3 regions of the Gemmobacter sp. 24YEA27 genome follow, and region 3 is predicted to be linked to each of the others. Evidence: riboswitches for the same ligand, from Rfam matches in the RefSeq annotation. Region 3 holds a riboswitch; each other region holds the start of a gene.

Region 1 (7,590 bases), 2.9 Mb from region 3:
TTCGGCGCCACATTGGCCGTGACCGAAATCGCGCCGCAGCCGCCATGGGCGTTGAAGGCCAGCGCGGTATCGTCATTGCCGGACAGCTGGATGAAATCTGCGCCGCAGGTCTCGCGCTGCTGGCTGACCTTGCCGATATTGCCGGTCGCGTCTTTCACACCGACGATTCGCGGCAGCTTAGCCAGCTCGCCCATCGTCGCGGGCGACATGTCGATCACCGAACGGCCCGGAATATTATAGATGATGATCGGCAGGGTGCTGGCCTCATGCAGGGCTTTGTAATGCGCGATCAGCCCGGCCTGGTTCGGCTTGTTGTAATAAGGGGTCACGACCAGAGCGGCATCGGCACCGACGCGCTCGGCATGGCGGATCAGCCGGATGCCCTCGACCGTGCTGTTCGAGCCGGCGCCCGCGATCACCGGCACCCGGCCGGCCGCGAATGTCACCACGGCCTCGACCACGGCCTCGTGCTCTTCATGGCTCAGCGTTGGGCTCTCGCCGGTGGTGCCGACGGGAACCAGCCCGGTCGAACCCTCGGCAATCTGCCAGTCGACAAGTTTCTTGAGCATGTCCATATCCACGGCGCCGTCCTTGAACGGCGTAACCAAAGCGGGAATCGACCCCTGGATCATGGCACGCGTCTCCTCATCTGGGGGCCCTTTTCGCCCCTGGCTGCAACGGACTTTCCTTAACCTTGCAATTGCGCCTTGCCAAGCACTGCATGAGTGCACCGGCAGGAGAGGCTCGGGCACAGATCCGCGGCCAGGACGGCGCCCTTACTCACGGGCAAGATCTGGCATGCGCCCGCAGGGCCGGGCCGCTGCTGACAGGAACGTGGCTTGTGGCGATCCGGCCTCTTTGGCAGACTCCGCCCCATGACCTTTCTCATCCACCGCCTCCGCATCCTGACTCTGGTTCTCCCGGCTCTGCTTTCTCGGGTTCTGATCATCCCGGCCCTGATCATCACGCCCCTGTTCCTACCGGCCGCGGCCCGCGCCGATCAGGTGCAGGAGATGCGCAGCGCGCTTGAGCTGGTGCGCAAGAAAGACTGGCCGGGGGCGCTTGCCGCCTCTCAGGACGGCCTGGTGAGGGATTTTGTCATCTGGAGCCAGCTGCGGGACGGCGATGGCCGGCTGGGCGATTACGAAGCCTTCCTCGCGCGGCGGGGCGACTGGCCGGGTCTTGCCCTCTTGCGGCAAAAGGGCGAGGAGGCGGTGGCCAGGTCCGAGACGCCATCGCGGGTGGTCGGCTATTTCCGCGCCTCGCCACCGCGCAGCGGCACCGGCGCCCTGGCCCTGGTGCGGGCCTATAAGGCGCTTGGCCAGATCGGCATGGCCGAGACCGAAGCGATGCGGGCCTGGGCAGAGCTTTCGCTCACCGCCGATCAGGAGGCCGAGCTGCAGGTCCTGATGCCCGATGCGGTGGCGATGGTGAATGATCTGCGGCTGGAAAACCTGCTCTGGGAGGGGCGGCGTGCCGAGGCGCTCCGGATGCTGCCCCGGGTGCCGGAGGCAAAGCGCAAACTCGCCGAGGCGCGGCTTGCCTTGCGCGCCGGTCAGCCCGGGGTCGACGGGCTGGTCGCGGCGGTCCCCGAGGCACTGAAATCCGATCCGGGCCTCAGCTATGAGCGGTTCTTGTGGCGGATGAAGCGGGATCTCTATGCGGAATCGGCAGAGCTGATCCTGTCGGTCGCGCCGGAAAACCTTGGCCGCCCCGAGGAATGGGCGCCGCGGCGCGCGCTGCTGGCGCGCTGGCTGATGCGCCAGGGGCGTGCGCAGGATGCTTACCGGGTGGCGGCGCGGCACGGGATGACAGCGGGCGGCGCTTACGCCGATCTGGAATTTCTGGCGGGCTTTATCGCGCTGAGGAAGCTGAACGACCCCGAAACCGCGCTGAAACATTTCGCGCATCTGCGGGCCGGGGTTTCCACCGCGATCTCGGTCTCGCGTGCCGATTACTGGCAGGGCCGCGCCGATGAGGCCGCCGGCCGGGCCGAGAGCGCAAAGGCGCATTTCCAGCGCGCGGCGCAACATCAGACCGCCTATTACGGGCTTTTATCGGCAGAAAAACTCGGGCTGTCGCTGGATCCTCAGCTTTTGAACGATGCGCCGGCCTCGGGCTGGCGGCAATCGTCTTTCGCCGGGTCTTCGGTTCTGGCGATGGGGCGGCTTATGCTCTCGGCCGGAAACCGGGTCGAGGGAAAGCGGTTTCTCCTGCATCTCGCCGAGGGGCAGGACGCAAGGGGCATCGCCCAGCTCGCCGAGATGGCGCTGGAGATGGGTCAGCCGCATATCGCGCTGGTGCTGGCGAAACAGGCGGCAGAGCGGGGCGCGATCCTGCCCCGCACCTATTACCCGGTGCCGGACCTCGTGCCGGACGGGTTGCATGTCAGCCGCGCGCTGGCGCTTGCCATTGCGCGGCGTGAAAGCGAATTCGAGCCGATGGCGCGTTCGGGCGCGGATGCGCGCGGGCTGATGCAGGTTCTGCCCGAGACCGCCGCGCGGATGGCCAAGGGGCTGGGCCTGGAATATTCGCTGTCGCGGCTTTATGACCCGGGGTTCAACACCCAGGTCGGTTCGGCCTATCTGGCGAAGATGGTCGAGGAATTCGGGCCCTCGATTGCGCTGATCGCCTCGGGCTATAATGCCGGGCCCGGGCGGCCGCGCCGCTGGATCGGCGAGCTTGGCGACCCGCGCCTGCCGGAGGTGGATGTGGTCGACTGGGTCGAGATGATCCCGATCGGCGAGACCCGGACCTATGTGATGCGGGTGGTCGAAGGCGTGGTGATCTACCGCGCGAAACTGCGCGGGACGGTGGGGCCGGTCCGGGTGACGGCAGAGCTGAAGGGCTGAGGCCGGTGGCTCCGGCGGGCGGCACCTGCCTCCGGCGCGGGTATTCAGGTCAGGCGGAAACTGGCAGGCAGGCTTTTCATTCCCGGCCGAAGCTGGTTTCTGGCGCGGGAATGGATGCAGGGGGGTGGTGCTTTGGAACTTAGTCTGGTCGGTATTGGCACCGGCAATCCGGACCATCTCACCTTGCAGGCGGTGAAGGCGCTGAATGCGGCCGATCTGATCCTGATCCCAGAGAAAGGCGAAGACAAAGCCGATCTTGCCGATCTGCGCCGCCAGATCTGCGCGGATCTCGTGACGCGGCCCGGGGTGATCGTGGCGGGCTTTGCCATGCCGGTGCGGGATCCGGCCAACCCCTCTTACCTCGCGCGGTGAATGACTGGCATGATGCGATTGCCGGGGCCTGGGCGGCGGCGATTGACGCGCATCCCGGGGTGCAGCGGGTGGCGCTGATGGTCTGGGGCGATCCGGCGCTTTACGACAGCACCTTGCGGATTGCCGCGCGGCTGGGCAAGCTGCGCGACGTCTCGATCTCGGTGGTGCCGGGGATCATGTCACCGCAGGTGCTGGCCGCTGCGCATCGCATTCCGCTGAACGGGCTTGGCGCGCCGTTTCTGGTGACCACAGGGCGGCGGCTGCGCGAAGAGGGCTGGCCCGAGGGCGTCGAGCGGCTAGTGGTGATGCTGGATGGCAGCTGTGCCTTTCAGAATCTGGCGCCCGAAGGCATCTCGATCTGGTGGGGCGCCTTTGTCGGCATGGCGAATGAGATCACCGAAGCCGGACCGCTGGCCGAGGCGGGGCCGCGTATCCTCGCCCGGCGCGAAGCGGCACGGGCCGAGCACGGCTGGCTCATGGATATCTATATTCTGGACCGGACATCCCCGGCGGCATAAGCCGCCGGGAAGCTGGTTTATGCCTCGCGGCCACGGCTCCAGAGCCAGGCTGCGAAAAGGCCGAGCAGCGTCCAGACCGCAAGACCGACCCCGATGGCGCGGCCGGCGAATTGCGCGGCCAGTTCAGGCGGCGTCGGGCCGGTGAACTCATGCGGATGCGGCGCGCCGACGATATGGGGCGCGAGGATCAGCAGGATCGCCGCCGCCCAGACCGCCCAGTTTTTGCCGAATGCGATCAGCCAGAGACCGATGCCGGTCGCAATCACTGTCGCCACCCACCAGATCGCGCGGGCGTTGACATCGGCCGCGGCCATGCCCGGAAGCTCGGGCGAGAGGCCGAAAGCCGGCGCCATCTGCACCGCGACAAAGCCCGCGATCCCCCAGAGAAGACCCTGGCGCGCGGTGACCCGGTTGCCATTATTCTCGGACAGGGCCATCGCCGCGACAAGCAGCAGCCCATAGCCGGCATAGACCATAATCGAGAACAGGATCGACAGCCCGTCGCGGCCTGCGTCAAAGCCGATACCCGGGATCTCTGCCGCCTCGCCATGGTCATGCGCTTCATCCGCGCCATGGGCATGGCCCGGTTCGGCGGCAGGCTCTGTCTGCGCCCCAGTGGATTCCGGCGCTGGTTCTTCACCGTGATGATGGTCGGAGGCCGCCGCGAAATGGGTGCGCTCGCCGCCCTCATAAAGCTCGGCATGAAGCAGCACGGGCTGCACGAAAACAAGCTGCAACAGGGCGGCAATCAGCCCCGCTGCAGCGCCAGCGATCAACGCGCTGGTCAGCAGTCTTTGCAACATATCAGTGGCAGGGGAATCCGACCGCGTGACGCACATCATGGGCGGCGTCATGCAGGGTTTCCGACTGGGCGAGGCCAGCGACGAAGATCAGCGCAGCACCCAAAAGCGCCACGACGAGGATATTCGCCAGTTTGACATCAGCCTTCGCGCCTGAGCGGGCAATGGTGGACATATGAATCACTCCTTGCCGTCATCCCCGACGGCGGTTCCATCAAATGCGAAGGTCGGTCTCCTGACTTGCAGGTCACAGCCTCTGCCCTCCTTCCCATGGATTGCTCCACAGTGGTTAACGGGGTCGGCTCGCTGCGCACAGTCGCGGGGGCGGTCGGGTCGGGGTCTCCCCCGCCCTGTTCCCATGCCGGTCGCCCGGCACCTTCACGATATCGAGAGTGACAGGCGCGTGACGCCCGGTCAAGCCGCTCTGGTCAGGGCGCCAGCGCGCCGTAGAGGATAAGGGTCGGCGCCGGGTCGGGGGCGGCGCCCTCAAGATACGCGGCCAGGCCCGCAACCGTATCACGGCGGAAGGATTGCGCCGGGGTCGAGACGCCCTGCGCCATCAAAGCGGGCGTGTCGGGCGCCAATCCGGCGGCGATCAGCTTTGCCGCCAGCTGCGGGAATGTCGCCCGCGCCATAAAGACCGAGGTCACCGCCTGGGTATCGGCCAGAGCCGCCCAGTTGAGGCTTTCGGGCAGCGCGCCGGTCACATCATGGCCGGTCACGAACTGCACCCTTCGCGCATTGAGCCGCCGCGTGAGCGGGATCCCCGCCGCCGCCGCCGCAGCCGAGGGCGCGGTGACGCCGGGCACGATCTCATAGCCGATCCCGGCCTCATTAAGCGCGGTGATTTCCTCTTCAAGCCTGCCGAACATGCCGGAATCGCCGGATTTCAGCCGCACCACTTTCAGGCCCGAACGCGCATGATCGACCAGGAGCCGGCTGACATGATCCTGGCGCGGCGAGGCGCGCCCCGCCCGTTTGCCGACCGAAATCAGATCCGCCTCCGGCGCCGCCAGATCAAGGATCGGCCCGGCAGAGAGGTCGTCATAAAGCACCACATCCGCCGCTTGCAGCCGTTTGACCGCGCGCAGGGTCAGCAGATCGGGATCGCCCGGGCCAGAGGAGACAAAGCTGACGATCTCGCTCATGTGGCGGCTCCGATCAGGTGGAAGAAGGTGCCGGTGACAAGGCCTTTGCGCGATCCGGTTTCGGGGACCGGCGCGCTTTCGGCATCAGTCACGCGGGCAAGGGGCGCATCGGGCTGGGCGAGAATGGTCGAATAATGGAACTCATGCCCGCGCAGCCTCGCACCCGCCACATGGCCCGGGATCGGCGCGGAAAGCGCGGCCAGCCGGTAGCCCAGATGCATCCTGCGCTTTTCATACGAGGTCACAAGACCGAGGAGCCCGGCCATCTGATGCCGGGTGCCGGATGCATCGACCAGCGCCTCGCCCAGCACCATATAGCCGCCGCATTCGCCATGAACCGGCTTTACCGCCGCGAAATTTCTGAGGCCCGCAAGAAAACCTGATGCCGCCGCGATCCGGCCTGCATGAAGCTCGGGGTAGCCGCCGGGCAGCCAGCAGAGATCGGCCTCGGGTGGTGGTTCATCGGCCAGAGGCGAAAAGGGCAGGATCTCGGCGCCCTGCGCGTGCCAGGCATTCAGCAGATGCGGATAGGTGAAGGAAAACGCCTCGTCCCGCGCCAGCGCAATGCGCTGACCGGGCGGTTTCGGCAGCTCTCCCGCCGGGGTGCTCACGCCACCCGCCGCCGCCGCGCGCAGGGAAGCAAGATCGGTATGGTCGCGCAAAAAACCGGCATAGTCACTGATGGCGCGTTCAAGATCCGGATGTTCGACAGCCTGAACCAGACCCAGATGCCGCTCTGGCAGGGTCAGGTCGCCGCGCCGGGGCAAGGCTCCGAAAACCGGCAGCCCGACCGCCTCCATCCCCAGCCGGCAGAGCCTCTCATGGCGGGGCGAGGCGAGGCGGTTCAGGATCACGCCCGCGATTTTCACATCCTTGCGATAGGCCGCCATCCCGGCAGCCATAGCCGCCACGGTCTGCGCCGCCCCCGAGACATCCAGCACCACCACGACCGGCCAGCCGGTCAGCGCCGCAATATCGGCGCTGGCGCCGGTTCCGGTCTCGCCCGGGAATGCCACGCCGTCAAACAGCCCCATCGAGCCCTCGGCCAGCGCCATCTCGCCGCCCCGCGCCAGCTGCGCCCCGATCAGCCCGGGCGCCATTGCCCAGCTGTCGAGATTGAAACTCGACCGCCCCGAAGCCGCGAGGTGAAAGGCCGGGTCGATGTAATCGGGGCCGCATTTATAGGGCTGCACCGCCACGCCGTCATCGCGCAATGCGCGCAACAGCCCGAGCATCACAGTGGTCTTGCCCGCGCCGGAGCGCGGGGCGGATATGATCAGCCCTTTGGTCACAGCTTCACCGCATCGGCCCGGCCCGCACGGAAACGGCGGTCATAATCGGTGGAATAAAGGCTCGATTCGATGAATCCCTCCTGCCCCTCCGAGTGCTGCCCCAGGGACGGGCCGACCAGGATCAGTGCGGTGCGCTCCATCGTGTCGCCGATCAGCCCGGCGATGGTCGCAAGTGTGCCGCGCACCACCCGCTCATCCGGCCAGGAGGCGCGCCAGACCACCGCCACCGGGCAATCGGCCCCGTAATGCGGGGTGAGTTCGGCGGCCGTCTCGTGCAGCCGGTGGATCGAGAGATGGATGGCCAAAGTCGCCCCCGTGGCCGCAAATGCCTCCAGCTTTTCGCGTTCCGGCATCGCCGAGGCGCGGCCAGGGGTGCGGGTCAGGACAAGGCTCTGTGCAAGGCCCGGCAGCGTCAGTTCCATCCCCAAGGTCGCGGCGGCTGCGGCGAAAGAGGGCACACCCGGCGTCACATCATAGGGGATGCCCTCGGCCTTCAACCGGCGGATCTGTTCGCCCATGGCCGACCAGACTGAAAGATCGCCGGAATGCAGCCTTGCGACATCAAGGCCTGCCTCATGCGCGGCACGGATCTCGGCGATGATCGCGTC
Region 2 (7,590 bases), on a different contig from region 3:
CGATCTGGAGGCAGCAGGCCCCCGCCTTGATCAGCTCCTTCGCCAGCAGATAGGTGGCATGTTCATTGCCGAAACCGGCATCAATATCGGCGATGATCGGCACGACATGAGTCTCGAACCCGTCAATGGCGGCAATGGCGGCGTCGCGCGCCTCTTCGGTCTGCGCGGATTTCAGCGCGCGGAACAGGTCGTTCAGCGCCACCTCATCGGCCTGGCGCAGAGAGGTGTAAATTTCCTGGATCAGATCGGCGACGGCGGTTTTTTCGTGCATCGACTGGTCGGGCAGATGGCCCCAGCGATTGCGCAGCCCGGCAACCATCCAGCCGGAAAGATAGACGTAAGTCCCTTTCGCAGTGCCGCGCATCCGCTTGACCGCTTTGATCATCTGCTGGGCATGAAAGCCTGACCAGCAGCCCAGGGATTGCGTGAATTTCGACGCATCCTGGTCATAGGCCGCCATATCGGCCCGCATCACCACCGACATTTCGCGGGCGATTTCGAGATGGCTCTCCCAGGAGTTTTGCAACCGCAGCTGCACGATATCATCGACCGAGACCCCACCCGCCGTCTGGCCGGTCGGGTAACGCTGCGCAACCTCGCGGCGCAGTTCTGCATAGGTCTTGCGGGGCATCGGAGATCCTTTCATGGAGAAGAGAAGGCTGGCAGGCACAGGCCCCGCCAAAGGGGGAAAGCGTGGTCAGCCGGTCCATCAGTCGAGCGCGTTCAGCACGTCATAGGCCGGCAATGTGATGAAATCGGGAGGCGTCGTGGCAAGGATCGCCTCATGCACGATCCGAGAGGCCGAGGCGTAATGGCCCCGGTGGAAGCCGGTCGGCCCAAGGCGGCCAAGGATTTTGACGATCTCTTCCTGGATCAGCGAGGCGAGCCATTCGGCGGTCAGTTTCGTATGGTCACCATCGGTCAGCGTCACCTCGGACCCGTGGCGCAGCCATTGCCAGAGCTGCATCCGCGCGATCTCGGCCGCGGCGGCATCTTCCAGCATCCCATTGATCGCCACCGCGCCACGGCCCTGCAGCCATTGCGCCAGATATTCGATCGCGACCGCGATATTGTCGCGCAGGCCGGCCTCGCTCACCCGTCCGTCATGCGGTTTCAACAGCATCGCGGGGTCGATCCGGTAATCCTGCCGCGGGCGGCGGATCTGGTTCGGGCCAGGCATCGCGGCGTCAAAAACCTCCAGCGCGACCGGCACGAGATCTGGATGCGCAACCCAGGTGCCGTCATGCCCAAGGCCCACCTCGCGCTCTTTGTCGGCGCGGACGCGGGCGAAGGCGGCCTCTGTCACCTGCCCGTCACCCTGCCCTGGCACCACGGCAGACATGCCGCCCATCGCATGGATGCCGCGCCGATGGCAGATCTTGACCAGCCGCGCCGCATAGGTCGCAAGGAAGGCGCGGTCCATCGTCACTTCGGCCCGATCGGGCAAAACGTAACCGGGATGTGCGCGCAATGTCTTGATATAGCTGAAGATGTAATCCCAACGGCCACAGTTCAGACCGGCGATATGGTCGCGCAGCTCCCAGATGATTTCATCCATCTCGAAGGCGGCGCGCAGCGTCTCGATCAGCACGGTCGCCTTGATGGTGCCGGGCATCAGATCCAGTGCCTCCTGCGCGTGGAGGAAAATCGCATTCCACAGCCGCGACTCGCGGTGGTTCTCCAGCTTTGGCAGGTAATAAAACGGACCACGCCCGTCTGCGGCGAGCGTCTTGCCGGAATGGAAGATATGCAGCCCGAAATCAAACAGCGCCGCCGGGACGGGACGCCCGTCGATCAGCAGATTGGCCTCAATAAGATGCAGACCACGCGGCCGCAGGATCAAAAGCGCCGGATCGTCTTTGACCTGCCGGGTCTCGCCGGTTTTCGGATCGGTGCAGCCGAGCGCATGATCGCGGTAATCGAGCAGGTTCACCTGCCCCTGGATCATGGTGTCGAAGCGCGGCGCACTTGCGTCTTCCAGATCGGCCATGAAGACCTTCGCGCCTGAATTCAGCGCGGTGATCATCGTCGCGCGATCCGCCGGACCGGTGATCTCGACCCGGCGGTCCATCAGCACCCGGGGCACCGGAGCCGCCTCCCAGATCCCCTGACGAATGTCTTTCGTCTCGGTCAGGTATTCCGGCAACATACCCAGATCATAACTGTGCTGACGCGCGCGGCGCGCGGCCATTAGCGCGTCGATCTGGCCGGAAAATGCACGGTGCAGCCCGGCGAGGAATGCCAGCGCGTCAGGCGTCAGAACCCGGTCGGCGCCGGGAACTTCGCGCAGGATCACGGGCGGCAGGCTATGGGGCGGACGGTCGAGCGGCATAACGATTCTCCGATGTGGCTCTGGCGTAAAGTCACTATGGTAATGTTATGCCGCATGTGCATTATCTATCTGAAATAAAAGGGTAATGATGTAAGTCTTGTCACATTACCCTTGCGCGATCTGTAAGGTTTGTCACAAGCGGGATGCGAGGAAAGACATGACAGGCGAGGGCAAGCGGGGCGAAAAGCTGATCATCGGGCAGCGTCTGAAGGTGCTGCGGCAATCGCTGGGGCTGACCCAAGCGCAGATGGCGACCGAGCTTGGCGTCTCCGCAAGCTACATCACCCTGATCGAGGCCGATCAGCGTCCGGCCTCGGCGCAGTTTCTGATGAAACTCGCATCAATCTACGATCTGAATATCTCGGAACTCGCCCCGGCCAGTGACGCGCAGCTGGCCGCAGATTTCAACGCGGCACTGAAAGATCCGCTGCTTGGGGCCGGGCAGATCCCAAAGGTCGAGATCGAGGCCATTCTCCAGGCCTCACCCCGACTCGCACGCGCCTTCGTCCAGTTGCATGACCGCCACCGTGAAGCCGTCCTGCGCCCGATGGCGGACGACAACCCGCTGACCGATCGCGATAAGGTCGAGGTCCTCTCAGAAAGTTCGCGCCCGGCCGAGGCGGTGCGGGCCTGGTTCTACGCGCGCGGCAATCATGTCGACGCGCTCGACCGCGCCGCCGAGACGCTGGCGGCGGAATTGCAGCTTCATCGCAGCGAGCCGCATGTGGCGCTCTCGGCCCGGCTTTCGGCGCATGGCGTGCGAACCCGTATCCTGCCGGCTGATGTGATGGGCGGGCATCTCAGGCGGTTTGATCTGCATCGTAAGGAGCTGATGCTCTCTGAGCTGTTGCGCCAGTCGAGCCGGCGCTTTCAGATCGGCGTTCTGCTGGCGCGCCTTGAGCAGGAACCGCTGATCGCGCGGCTCGTTGATGAGGCCGGGCTGACGGAGCCATCTGCTTTCACCCTGATGCGCGTCAGCCTTGCCAATTACTTCGCCGCAGCCCTGGTGATGCCCTATGCGCGTTTCCTCGGCGCCTGTGAAACCACGCGCTACGATGTCGAGTTGCTGTCCCACCGCTTTGGCACCAGTTTCGAGCAGACCGCACATCGCATGTCCACGCTGCAACGCGAGGGTGCGCGGGGCATCCCGTTCTTCTTCGTGCGGGTGGATCGCGCCGGGAACATCTCGAAACGCTTTTCGGCGGGGCGGTTTCCCTTCTCACGCTTTGGTGGCACCTGCCCGCTCTGGAACATCCACGGCGCTTTCGAGACGCCCGATCAGGTACAGACACAGCTGATCCGCATGCCCGAAGGCGCGAGCTATTTTTCGGTTGCGCGCACCGTGACCCGCGCAGGCGGTATGCAGGGGCAACCGGCGCAGCGGCTTGCGATCGGGCTTGGCTGCGACACCGCCTATGCGCCGCGCCTGATCTATGCGGATGGAATCGACCTTGTCAGATCGAAACCGGTTGAAATCGGGCTGAACTGCTATCTTTGCGAGCGCCGCGACTGCGCCGCCCGTGCGCATGCACCGATCAACCGGCCGCTTGCGGTGAATGAACGCGAAAGAAGCCTCGCGATCTACCGCTTTGGCGAAGAGTAACATGCCGCCGGCATATCTCCGGCGGCATCGTGATGTGATATGATTATGCCGTCAGCTCTTTGCGGATGATCTCGGCACCGGCACCCAGAGCCTGCAATTTTGCCCTTGCGATATGGCGCGGCAGCGGTGCCATGCCGCAATTGGTACAGGGGCAAAGGTTTTCGGCATCTACAAATTGCAGCGCCTTGCGCAGCGTATTCGCCACTTCCTCCGGCGTCTCAACCCGTTCAGAAGCCACATCAATGGCCCCAACCATCACTTTCTTGCCCCGGATCAGTTCAATCAGATCCATCGGCACATGCGAATTATGGCATTCAAGCGAAATCATATCAATGCTTGACGCCTGCAGCTTCGGGAAGATCTTTTCATATTGACGCCATTCGGTGCCGAGGGTCTTTTTCCAGTCCGTATTGGCCTTGATGCCGTAGCCATAGCAGATATGAACGGCGGTCTGGCATTTCAGGTCCTCAACCGCCCGTTCCAGTGTGGCAATCCCCCAGTCATTGACCTCGTCGAAAAACACATTGAAGGCGGGCTCGTCAAACTGGATGATATCGACGCCTGCGGCTTCCAGTTCACGCGCCTCCTGATTCAGGATCGCAGCAAACTCCCAGGCAAGCTTTTCCCGGCTTTTGTAATGCGCATCATAGAGCGTGTCGATCATGGTCATCGGGCCGGGCAGCGCCCATTTGATCGGCTGTTTCGTCTGCCGCCGCAGGAATTTTGCATCCTCGACAAAGACCGGTCTACGGCGCGCCACGGCACCGGTGACGGTCGGCACGCTGGCATCATAACGATCCCGGATTCTGACGGTTTCTCGTTTCTGAAAGTCAACGCCTTCAAGATGTTCGATGAAAGTCGTGACGAAATGCTGACGGGTCTGTTCCCCGTCGCTGACAATGTCGATGCCGGATTGCTGCTGATCGTCCAGCGCGAGGCGCAACGCATCCTGCCTGCCTTCGGCAAGCGTTGCCCCCTCAAGTTTCCAGGGCGACCAGAGTTTCTCGGGCTCGGCCAGCCAGGACGGTTTGGGAAGGCTGCCGGCAGTGGCAGTGGGGAGAAGTTTATTCATAGTGGGGACCTTTTATATTCTGTCAAAGCGCGAAACTGGCTGACCATTGCGAAAGCCTGGCCTGATGCGGCCTGATAAAATGCTCTTCCGCGAATTTGGCCTGTTCCAGCGCCAGACGGCTGCGCTCTTCGCGGTCATAGACAATCCGCGTCAGAGAATAATCCTGATGTTTCAGGCTTGGGCGATAGCAGCTGCCTGCGGCGGCATTGGCGTTGTAGATTTCCGGACGATAGATCTTCTGGAATGTCTCCATCGTACTGATGGCGCTGATCATTTCCAGATTTGTATAATCATCAAGAAGATCCCCCATGAAATAAAATGCCAGGGGGGCAACGGCGCCCGGCGGCATGAAACAGCGAACCGTCATACCCATTTTTGCGAAATACCTGTCAGTCAGAGATGCTTCATCCTGCCTGTATTCAGCACCAAGAATAGGATGGGTGATATCGGTTCTGATATAGGTTCTGTTGCTTGATACGCTGAGACATATCACCGGTGTCTTTCTGAAATTTCGGCGATAGACCTCAGATTTCACGAAACTCCTGAACAGATTTCCATGCAGGTCGCCAAAATCCTCCGGCACGGCAAAGCCGGCTTTCCCTTTGTTATATTCCGGGAGCGCTATACTGAAATCATAATCCCGCACATAAGACGAGAAATTATTCCCCGCAGATCCATCAATGATCTTACGGTTTTTGTGATCAAGGATGTTTGTCTTCAGAATCTCAATAATCGGAAACACACCCGCAGTTTCTGCACTCCCCATAGCCATATCGACGGATATAATCTCGACCCCAACGGAATACCGGTCACCTTTTGGGTTGTCCCATCCCGCCAGAGAATTGAATCTGTTGGTGATCATCGCCAGAGTGTTTCGTAAATTCTCCCGGCGGTGTGCCCCTCTGGCGAGATTGGCAAAATTGGTGGTGATGCGCGTATTATCGGCCGGAATGTAATCCTCGTCGAAGCCAATCTTCGTAACTCTGAAAGTGAAACCTTCTGTCATTGTGACATGCCTTCTGAGCGGCCTGAAAAGACAGGCCGGAAAACCACAGACACTCCGCGACGGATGTCGCGAAGCCGGCCCCGGGCGACTGATGTCACACGGGCCTTTGCAGTCACCTTTGCGGAACGGCCGCTCCCGACACGCCCACCGCGGCCGGAACAGGTGATCAATCCAGGCAGGTTTCCTGACTTGCGGGTCGTAACCTTGTCCGGCCTTCCCGGCGCAGAATGCGCGCCAGTGGCATTTCGGACGGGCTCGCCGCTCACAGTTGCGGGGGCAGCTCCGGATTTGGCATTGGCCTTACCAGATTCCCTTTTAACCGGGGCTTCCCCCGGCACCTGAATCAATCGATAAAATCCTTTGCGGGCCCGGAAATGTCAACGATTTCAGAAGCAGATTATATTCATGAAATTCATGAGCGAAACCGGCAGTGTAAGAAATCAGGTGCAGACGAAATTTTTTTTAAAACACCCCTAGGTCATGTTGACAAATGGCGGAGCCAGAGCCTGATGCAGGCGACGTCGACGAAGCCCAGGAAGCTTTCTGCGGTTTTGTCGTAGCGGGTTGCAAGGCGGCGGCTGTTTTTCAGCTTGTTGAAGCAGCGCTCGACCATGTTGCGCAGGGTATAGATGGTCATGTCGACAGCCTTGCGCACCCTTCGGTTCTTTCGCATCGGTATCATGGGCAGGGCGTTGCGGCTCTCGATGTCTTCCCGAATTTTATCAGAGTCATAGCCCCTGTCGGCGACCAGAACTGTCGGTTGGGGCAGATTGTCAGCCATCACCAGATCATAGCCGGTGTAGTCGGAATCCTGCCCCGGCGTGATCTCGGTCCTCATCGGGAGGCCTGCGCCGTTGACGCGGAGATGGATCTTGGTCGAGAAGTGGAAGGTGGTCCAGAAAACGATCCAGTGGATCGTTTTCCCACCGGACGCTCTCGAACGGCCAGGAGCCTCTTGTCAGCAGTCCCCCTTTTGCGCCCGCCGCATGATGATGAGCGCGGATCACAGTGCTGTCGACCATCTGGAGCTTGTCTGGCGTGTCAATCGGCGCGCAAAACTGACCCCCTATCGGCGTCCAATTTTGCCCCCCCTATGCTGCGTCGAGATCAGGGCCTGAGTCGACGGAACTGATCACAGAGTGGAGGCGGGTCAGGCCCTGATCGGGGTCAAGTGCGGTTTTTGAAGCGCCATGACTCGTTGCCGGTCTCAATGATCTCGCAGTGATGGGTCAGACGGTCCAGGAGTGCCGTGGTCATTTTGGCGTCACCGAAGACAGTTGGCCATTCACCGAAGGCAAGGTTGGTGGTGACGATGATCGATGTGCGTTCATAAAGGCGGCTGATCAGGTGAAAGAGCAGCTGCCCGCCTGATTGCGCGAAGGGCAGGCGCAGCGCGGTGTGAGTCAGTAGAAGTGGCGGCGGGGTCGGGTCGCGTCGTCGGGCGAGAATGTTGATGACGACAGGCGCGGAATGGACACCCTGATCCACGGCTTCGACGGCTTGCAGCCCGTCATCGGGCACGCAGCTCAGGATCTGGACCATCTGCCGGTCGCCATCATCGCTGCCCTTCAGCTTGC
Region 3 (7,590 bases):
TGCGGTGGCGGTGATCATCGAACATGGCGGCGGCGGCTCGACCGTCGCGGCGCCGGTTGCGCGCGATGTGATCCTTGCAGCCCTTGCCGGAGGCCGCCCGCCCCTGGCCGCCTACCCTTCCGACCAGCGCGGCCGGATCGAATCGATGCTGAAAGACCTGCCGCTGCGCGACCCCGAGACCGGCGCCCTTACCAAATCCGATCAGGCCTGAGCCAATGGCATTTTTCGAGAACCGCCTGAAACAGGCCCCGACCGGCATCCGCAAGGTGCTTTACCTGAACTGGCAGGTGATCGTGCTGGTCACGGCGGTCTCGGCGGTGGGGATCCTGATGCTCTGGTCGGTGGCGGGCGGGGATTTCAACCTCTGGGCCCGGCGCCAGGCCCAGGTCTTTGCCGCCGGCATGGTGCTGATGTTCATGGTCGCCATGGTGCCGGTCTGGTTCTGGCGTTCGATGGCGGGGATCGCCTATCTGACCTCTTTCGTGCTTCTGATTATCGTCGATCTCTATGGTGTCGTGGGCATGGGGGCGCAGCGCTGGATCGATTTCGGGCCGTTGCGGCTCCAGCCCTCCGAGATGATGAAATTCAGCCTCGTTCTGATGCTGGCCGCCTATTATGACTGGCTCGATATCCGCAAAGTATCGCGGCCCTTATGGGTGCTGATCCCGGTGCTGCTGACCTCGCTGCCGACGGTGCTGGTGCTGATGCAGCCCAACCTCGGCACCTCGCTGATGCTCTTGATGGCGGGGGCGGCAGTGATGTTCGCGGCCGGCGTCAGCTACTGGTATTTCGCTGCCGTGACCGGATTGGTCGTGGGCACTGTTGTTGCAGTGTTCCAGAGCCGGGGCACCGAGTGGCAGCTCCTCCATGACTATCAGTTCCGCCGGATCGACACTTTCCTCGACCCTTCTGCCGATCCGCTGGGGGCGGGCTATAACATCATCCAGGCCAAGATCGCCCTTGGCTCCGGAGGCTGGTCGGGCAAGGGGTTCATGCAGGGCACCCAGTCGCGGCTGAACTACCTGCCGGAAAAGCAGACCGACTTCATCTTCTCTACGCTCGCCGAGGAATTCGGCTTTGTCGGGGCCTTCTCGCTGCTGATCCTTTACGCGCTGATCATCGGGTTCTGCATGATCTCGGCCTTGCAAAACCGCGACCGGTTCTCCTCCCTCCTGATCATCGGGGTCGCCGCCAACTTCTTCTTCTATATCGCGGTGAACCTGTCGATGGTGATGGGCATGGCACCGGTGGTCGGCGTGCCGCTGCCGCTGATGTCCTATGGCGGCTCGGCCATGCTGGTGATCCTTGTGGGCTTTGGGTTGATGCAAAGCGCCCATGTCCACCGGCCGCGCTGAGCGGCAGCCAGCAGATAAGTATTTGCATCAAGGGGAATGGGCTTTCTCCTGACTTAAATACGCACCGCGCGGAACGCGCAAAGCGCCCCGAAGGGGCGCCCCCTCTGGACAAATCATGCAGCGCGACGCAGGCTCGCGGCCATGACACAGATCTTCTTTTCCGCTCCCGGCTGGGATGAATATGAACCCTTCCTGCCCGCCGCGCTAAGGGCGGCCGGTATCAGCGCCGATATCGTTACCGAAGCGCATGACCCTGCGGCGATCGACTATATCCTCTATGCGCCCACCTCGCCTTTGCAGGATTTCGCCCCCTTCACCCGCGCCAAAGCGGTCATGTCGCTCTGGGCCGGGGTCGAGCGTATCGTGGGCAATCAAAGCCTTACCCAGCCGCTGACCCGGATGGTCGATCCGGGCCTGACCGAAAGCATGGTGGAATATGTCACGGGACACGTCTTGCGCCATCATCTCGGCATGGACCGCCATATCGTCAATCCAGGCCGGGTCTGGGACCACGCCTGCCCGCCCATCGCCCGCCAGCGCCCGGTCACCTTCCTTGGTCTGGGCGAGCTGGGCCTCACCTGTGCCCGCGCGCTCCAGGCCCTGAATTTCCCGGTCAAAGGCTGGAGCCGCAGCCCGAAATCCATCGCGGACCTCGCAACCTTTCATGGTGAGGCCGGCTTGCGGGAAGCGTTGCGCGATGCGCAGATCGTCATCACCCTGCTGCCCAACACGCCGGACACGCAGAACATCCTCAATGCGGACACGCTCGCGATGACGGCGCCCGGCGCCGTGGTCATCAACCCGGGGCGTGGCCCGCTGATTGACGATGCCGCGCTGATCGCGGCGCTGGATGCCGGCCAGATCTCGCATGCCACGCTGGATGTCTTCCGGGTCGAACCCCTGCCGCAGGACCACCCGTTCTGGGCGCATCCTAAGGTCACCATCACGCCGCATGTTGCCGCCGATACCCGCGCGGTGACCGCCTCACAGGTGATTGCCGAAAACATCCGCCGCGCAGAAACGGGCGAGCCCCTCCTCCATCTGGTGGACCGTATCCGGGGCTACTGAGGCCCTGCGACAGTTTCTCCCTTGAACAAAGAGGGAGAAATCTGCCACCTGAGCCGATGGACTGGATAAAAATCATTCATATTCTGGCCGTGATGGGCTGGATGACCTCGATCTTCGCGGTGCCGCGCGCGCTGATCTACTGGAAGCGCGAATGGGCCAGCCTTGGCGCTTTCGGACCGCTCGGCGATCTGACCCTGCGGCTCTATCGCTTTTCGGCCGGGCTGATGGTGATCGCCATTGCGACCGGGCTCTGGCTGGCTATCGGCTGGTGGGGGTTTGATCCCTGGCTGCATCTGAAGCTGAGCCTCGTCGCGTTTCTTGTGATCCATTACATCTGGACCGGCCGCATGGTCTGGCGCGCGCGGCGCGGCGAGTTCCGCGAAAGTGACCTGTTTCTGCGGATCTTCAACGAAATCAGCGTCTTTGCCGTAATCGCCATCCTCTGGGCCGTGGTGGTAAAGCCCTTCTGACGCAGGACCGACGTCACGCCGGCCCGCGGGGAGCCTGACCTCTGCGGCGCGAGATCCCGCAAGCTGTCTCAGACCCTGGCCCGGCACCTGGCACCTGGCACCGAATGGTGCCATTGCGCCAGGGTAAATGGCCAGGAACAGGACGGCCACCAGGTTCGCAACAGGCGGAAGAGGCCGTACGAAATCCGACCGCCCCCGCGACTGAGAGCGGAGAGACAATCCGATACCCCCCTGAGGCCCGGCAATCCCGGCCATGGGAAAGACCCGACCCGCAAGGCAGGGGACCGTCGCGGCATTCTGGCTCAACTGTCGGGCGTGGCGGGCAAGAGCATGAATGGACAATATCGCGCCACCGGCGGCCTCTGGCTGCACAGATACTGATTTGCATGACAGTGGCCCCTCCTGCGGCGCGACTGGCGCGGGTTCCTTTACCAGTGGCCCGACCGCCACATCACGAAAGGCTACGCCGCTGCGAACCGCCACCCTTGCGCCGGATCAAGCCTGCCCATTTCCTGCCCGGCAAGGGCAAGACCACGAGGATCACGCTTCCGGGCGAGGCCTGTCTGAGCTTTGTGACCACCATGGAATCCGATATTGTCAGCCCGCGTCTGCGCGCCCTGATGACAGCAGAGCTGCCCGGCCAGGGCATGGTGCCGGGCTTTTTCCTCTCCTGCCCGGCGCGGCATCTGCCCGAGAGGTCTTTCGACGGCCTGACCAGTGCGGCGGCACTTTTTCGCAAAGAAAGCGAATGCCTGGCCCTGATCGGTCAGGTCTTCGACGAACGCGCAGTTCGGCCGGGACATGCCCGAAGCCCTGCTGCAAGACCGCCACGCGGGGACACTTTGCCTGGATCATTTTCGCCCAATGCCTCGGCAACAGCCATGTGACGCTCAAGCGCAGCTGCCGGCGCGAAGCCGGCATGACACTGTTTGAATGCCTGCGCGATCTGCGGCTGGAACGCGCCGCCGATCTGATCCGGAGCAACCGCCGCTCGCTGCCCGAAGCCGCCTATGATTGAGGCGTTTCCGGCCCCGGCCATCTCAGCACCGCTTTTCACAAACACTTTGGCATGACCGCGCGCGACGTCGGCGGGCGGGGTGCAACCGGACCTGACGCTTTCGCGAGATGGAAGATCTGTTTGCCCCGACAGAGATCCGGCCTGCGGTTTCGTGCCAGTCGCAGCGGCAACCGATCTGCTGCGCGGACCGCCACGCCATTCCGCCGTTCCGCCCGACCATTGGAGCGAGTCTGCGCTGCACGCGTCAACGGCGGGGGCGGTGATCCCCGGTCTGACGGCGGTGCAAAACATCGCGCTGATGCTGCCCGGGCGGGCGAGGCCTGACATCCCCGAGACCCTCGCGCAACTGACCCTCGGCGCTGAGGCCGCTTCCTCCGCCTCGGGGCCGGGTGAGGAAGCCAGAGGCCTCGTCACGGCCCTGATCGCCGGGCAGAGGGCCAGGGCCCGCTTTACCCTGGTCGTGATCAGCCATGACCGGAAGCGGCATTTTAGCCCAGTTTCGCGCTCAGACGGGCGCCGGAGGGCGGGCCGCGGCCTGAAACGCATCACATTCCGGGCCTCAGATCAATTTCGACATAATTTGCCGCAGACAGAACAGTTTTTCACATAGCGCCTGCTCTGATCGCGTCAGATCAGGGTGCCACCATATCGGGAGGTCTGGAGGAGAATTGGGAAGCCGGACCGATGCCGGCGCTGCCCCCGCAACGGGTGCGGCGCTTCGCGGCATGGCGGGACCCACTGGCTGAAGGAGCGGCCGGGAAGGTGCCATTTCTGTTCGCGAAAGGGCACAGGCCAGACATCCGGAAACCAGCCCTGAGGCGGAAATCAGCGTGGCTGCGGCGGGCAGTCAGGAGCGCTTTGGCAGGTCCGCCCCGGACCATAGCCCGGCGTCTCCGATCACCCGGGGCAGCAAACAAACCAGCAGGAGGCCAGATTGGGCGCGCTTCACGACGATAGTTTTTCCACCCCGGACCAAAAGCCCGACGCCATTGCGCGGCTGATCGCGGAACACCGCCCGGGCCATGGCCTCGTGCGGGATTTCTACATGGATCCGGACGTCTTTGCCCGTGATATGGAGCGGGTGTTCCGCCGCCACTGGCACTGTCTGGCCCATGAAAGCGTGATCCCGAAGCCCGGCGATTTCGAGCTGTTCCGCCTTGGCGATGAACAGGTCATCCTGACACGCGACATGCAGGGCGAGGTGCATGGGCTCCTGAATTCCTGCCGCCATCGCGGTGCCGAGGTCTGCACAAAAGACAAGGGCAATGCGAAGATGTTCGTCTGCCCTTATCACGCCTGGACCTATACGCTGGACGGCGCTTTGCGCGCGGCCCGGCTGATGCCGAAGGATTTCGACCGCGCCGCCCATGCGCTGAAAAAAGTGCATGTGAAGGTGGTCGAAGGGCTGGTCTTCATCTCCTTCGCGAAAGACCCGCTGGATTTCACGCAAGTGGAGCAATCCCTGCACGCCAGTATCGGCCAATATGGCTGGGGCGCGGCAAAGGTCGCGCATCGCGAGACCTATCCGATCTCCGCGAACTGGAAGCTGGCGGTCGAGAATTATGTCGAATGCTATCACTGTGGCCCGGCGCATCCGGAATATTCGCAGACCCATGCGCTGGAGCAACCGCCCGAAGTGATCGCCGGTCTCAATGCCGCCATGGAGGAAAAGAGCTGCGCGCTCGGGCTTTCGGTGCTGTCGGGCAATCACTGGCAGAATTCATCCCGGGGTGGCGAGGCGGTCGATGTTTTCCGCTATGCGCTTTACGAGGGCGCCTCGACCGGGTCCGAAGATGGCTCCCCCCTCGCACCTTTGATGGGGCGCTTCACCGATTATGATGGCGGCGTGACCTCAATCCATCTCGGTGGCACCACATTTCTGGTCTGCTATCCCGATCACGGCATGATCTACCGTTTCATCCCGAAAACCCATGATACCTGCGAGATGGAACTGATCTGGCTGGTGAAAGACGGCGCAGAGGAAGGCGTCGATTACGATCTGAACCTCCTGACCTGGCTCTGGAAAGTCACGACCGAGGAAGACAAGAAGATCATCGAACACACCGCGCGCGGCGTGAAATCGCATTACTTCGAGCCTGGTCCCATCGCACCGATGGAATATAACGAGTTGCGCTATATCACCTGGTATCTCGACGAGATCAGCCGGGCCTGACCAGCGCCACGACCGGAAGAAACGAGGTTCCGGCCCCCGCCGGGCCTCGTATGCCCTGCCAGGAAATTCCACCTGGGGCGGCCGTCCACCACGCCTTGCAGGACGGGCGGAAAGCAGAGCGGTCTCCCCGGCCGCTCCCCCGCAAGCGCGCTTTGCCCGCCGGCCGCCCTGCGAGCGTCCGGGCCAAGCCGGCCCCTGGCCGGAAACCCCGTCCGGGGTAAACTCCCGGGATATCAAATGCGCCAGGGGGCAGAGCCGGCAAAAATGCGTCCTCTGTTCCGCGCCCGGAAAAGCGGCAATACGGCGCAACAGCTTTCCCCTGACAAACAGACTCTCGCCGAAGGCAAAGCGCCCCGCAGGGGCGCCCCCTCCTCAGCGCTTCGCGCCCCGGCGGCCCTCGATCAGCCAGGCGGCGATGACCAGCCCGGCGGTCAGCACAAGCCAGGCCCAGCCCGGCAGCAAAGCCGCCAGTCGCACCTCGGTGGTCATCCAGGCCTCGCGGGGTGTGATACCGATCCAGCCGCGCCCCGTCACCGGTCGCCCCTCTGCCACCTGCCGCAGGTCAGGCAGGCCGGGCTCCAGCCGGGTCACCGACCCATAGGCCGGGCCGCCGGCGGATTTCGGCGCGATCACCGCATCGCCCGAGGCGATGGTTTCGACGAATTCGCGCGGGCTGGCCGGGCCGACGCCGATCACCCGCGTCAGATCGCCCTGTTCCAGCCGGTAAAGCCCGGCCTCGGGCGCCTGCCAGACCACCTGATACTTGCCCGGTGCCACCTGGATCATATCAAGGATCACCGGCTTCCCGGGCTCTCCCTCCACCGCACTGTCCTGTGCCGTGACAATCAGTGGCCCTGGCGGATCCTCGGACACCGTGCGCCGCGTGATGGTCAGTTCATTGCCTTTGGCGGTCGCCGTCAGCGCCTCTTCTTCAAGATCCGGCTCTTTCAGCATCCAATGTGCCAGCCGCCGCAAAAGCTCCAGCTGCGGCCCGCCGCCCTCATAACCGCGGCCCCAGAGCCAGGCATGATCCGAGGTCAGGACCGCGATCCGCCCCTCATCCACCCGGTCAAGCACCAGCAAAGGCGCACCATCCGGCCCCTCCATCACGGTCTGACCGGAAAGTTTCTCGACCTCCATAACCCGGAACCAGCGGCCCCAGCCCGGCTCGCCGTTTTCGCCCTGAGGCGCAAAACGGTCGAGGCCCTCGGTGACCGGATGGCGCTGGCCGAGTTCCGTGATCTTCGGGCGGAACCCGCCTTCGATGACCTGAGCGGTCGGCGCCACCGGCAGCACCTCGGCCAGAGGCGAGCGGTACAGGCTGTCGACCGCGCCGAATTCCGGCCCCGAGGCCACCAGAACCGTGCCGCCCTCGCGGATATAGCGGACGACATTGTCGATGTAAGACATCGGAAGAATGCCGCGCATCCGATAGCGGTCAAAGATGATCAGGTCGAATTCGTCAATCTTTTCGATAAACAGCTCGCGCGTCGGAAAAGCGATCAG

The links. Region 3 has a riboswitch for cobalamin ahead of QNO18_RS17280 (aromatic ring-hydroxylating dioxygenase subunit alpha). Riboswitches for the same ligand answer to the same signal wherever they lie in the genome.
Region 1: linked by a shared signal. The riboswitch ahead of QNO18_RS02845 (CbtB domain-containing protein) and the one ahead of QNO18_RS17280 (aromatic ring-hydroxylating dioxygenase subunit alpha) in region 3 are both predicted to bind cobalamin.
Region 2: linked by a shared signal. The riboswitch ahead of QNO18_RS23540 (DUF1852 domain-containing protein) and the one ahead of QNO18_RS17280 (aromatic ring-hydroxylating dioxygenase subunit alpha) in region 3 are both predicted to bind cobalamin.

Annotation. Positions count from the first base shown of each region.
Region 1 is NZ_JASJPW010000001.1:559,873-567,462, forward strand. Features, by position in the region: gene dapA (4-hydroxy-tetrahydrodipicolinate synthase) at 1-632, opposite strand, end outside; gene QNO18_RS02830 (lytic transglycosylase domain-containing protein) at 876-2,852, shown strand; partial or broken gene cobF (precorrin-6A synthase (deacetylating)) at 2,967-3,742, shown strand; gene QNO18_RS02840 (CbtA family protein) at 3,760-4,545, opposite strand; gene QNO18_RS02845 (CbtB domain-containing protein) at 4,547-4,717, opposite strand; cobalamin riboswitch at 4,750-4,937, opposite strand; gene cobA (uroporphyrinogen-III C-methyltransferase) at 4,971-5,690, opposite strand; gene QNO18_RS02855 (cobyrinate a,c-diamide synthase) at 5,687-6,982, opposite strand; gene cobM (precorrin-4 C(11)-methyltransferase) at 6,979-7,590, opposite strand, start outside.
Region 2 is NZ_JASJPW010000006.1:95,624-103,213, forward strand. Features, by position in the region: gene QNO18_RS23520 (isocitrate lyase) at 1-631, opposite strand, end outside; gene aceB (malate synthase A) at 710-2,332, opposite strand; gene QNO18_RS23530 (short-chain fatty acyl-CoA regulator family protein) at 2,490-3,935, shown strand; gene QNO18_RS23535 (methionine synthase) at 3,979-5,007, opposite strand; gene QNO18_RS23540 (DUF1852 domain-containing protein) at 5,030-6,013, opposite strand; cobalamin riboswitch at 6,170-6,370, opposite strand; partial or broken gene QNO18_RS23545 (IS5 family transposase) at 6,492-7,050, opposite strand; gene istA (IS21 family transposase) at 7,181-7,590, opposite strand, start outside.
Region 3 is NZ_JASJPW010000001.1:3,476,525-3,484,114, forward strand. Features, by position in the region: gene mrdA (penicillin-binding protein 2) at 1-211, shown strand, start outside; gene rodA (rod shape-determining protein RodA) at 216-1,355, shown strand; gene QNO18_RS17265 (glyoxylate/hydroxypyruvate reductase A) at 1,497-2,423, shown strand; gene QNO18_RS17270 (CopD family protein) at 2,480-2,893, shown strand; gene QNO18_RS17275 (hypothetical protein) at 3,379-3,780, shown strand; cobalamin riboswitch at 4,530-4,742, shown strand; gene QNO18_RS17280 (aromatic ring-hydroxylating dioxygenase subunit alpha) at 4,846-6,084, shown strand; gene QNO18_RS17285 (hypothetical protein) at 6,457-7,590, opposite strand, start outside.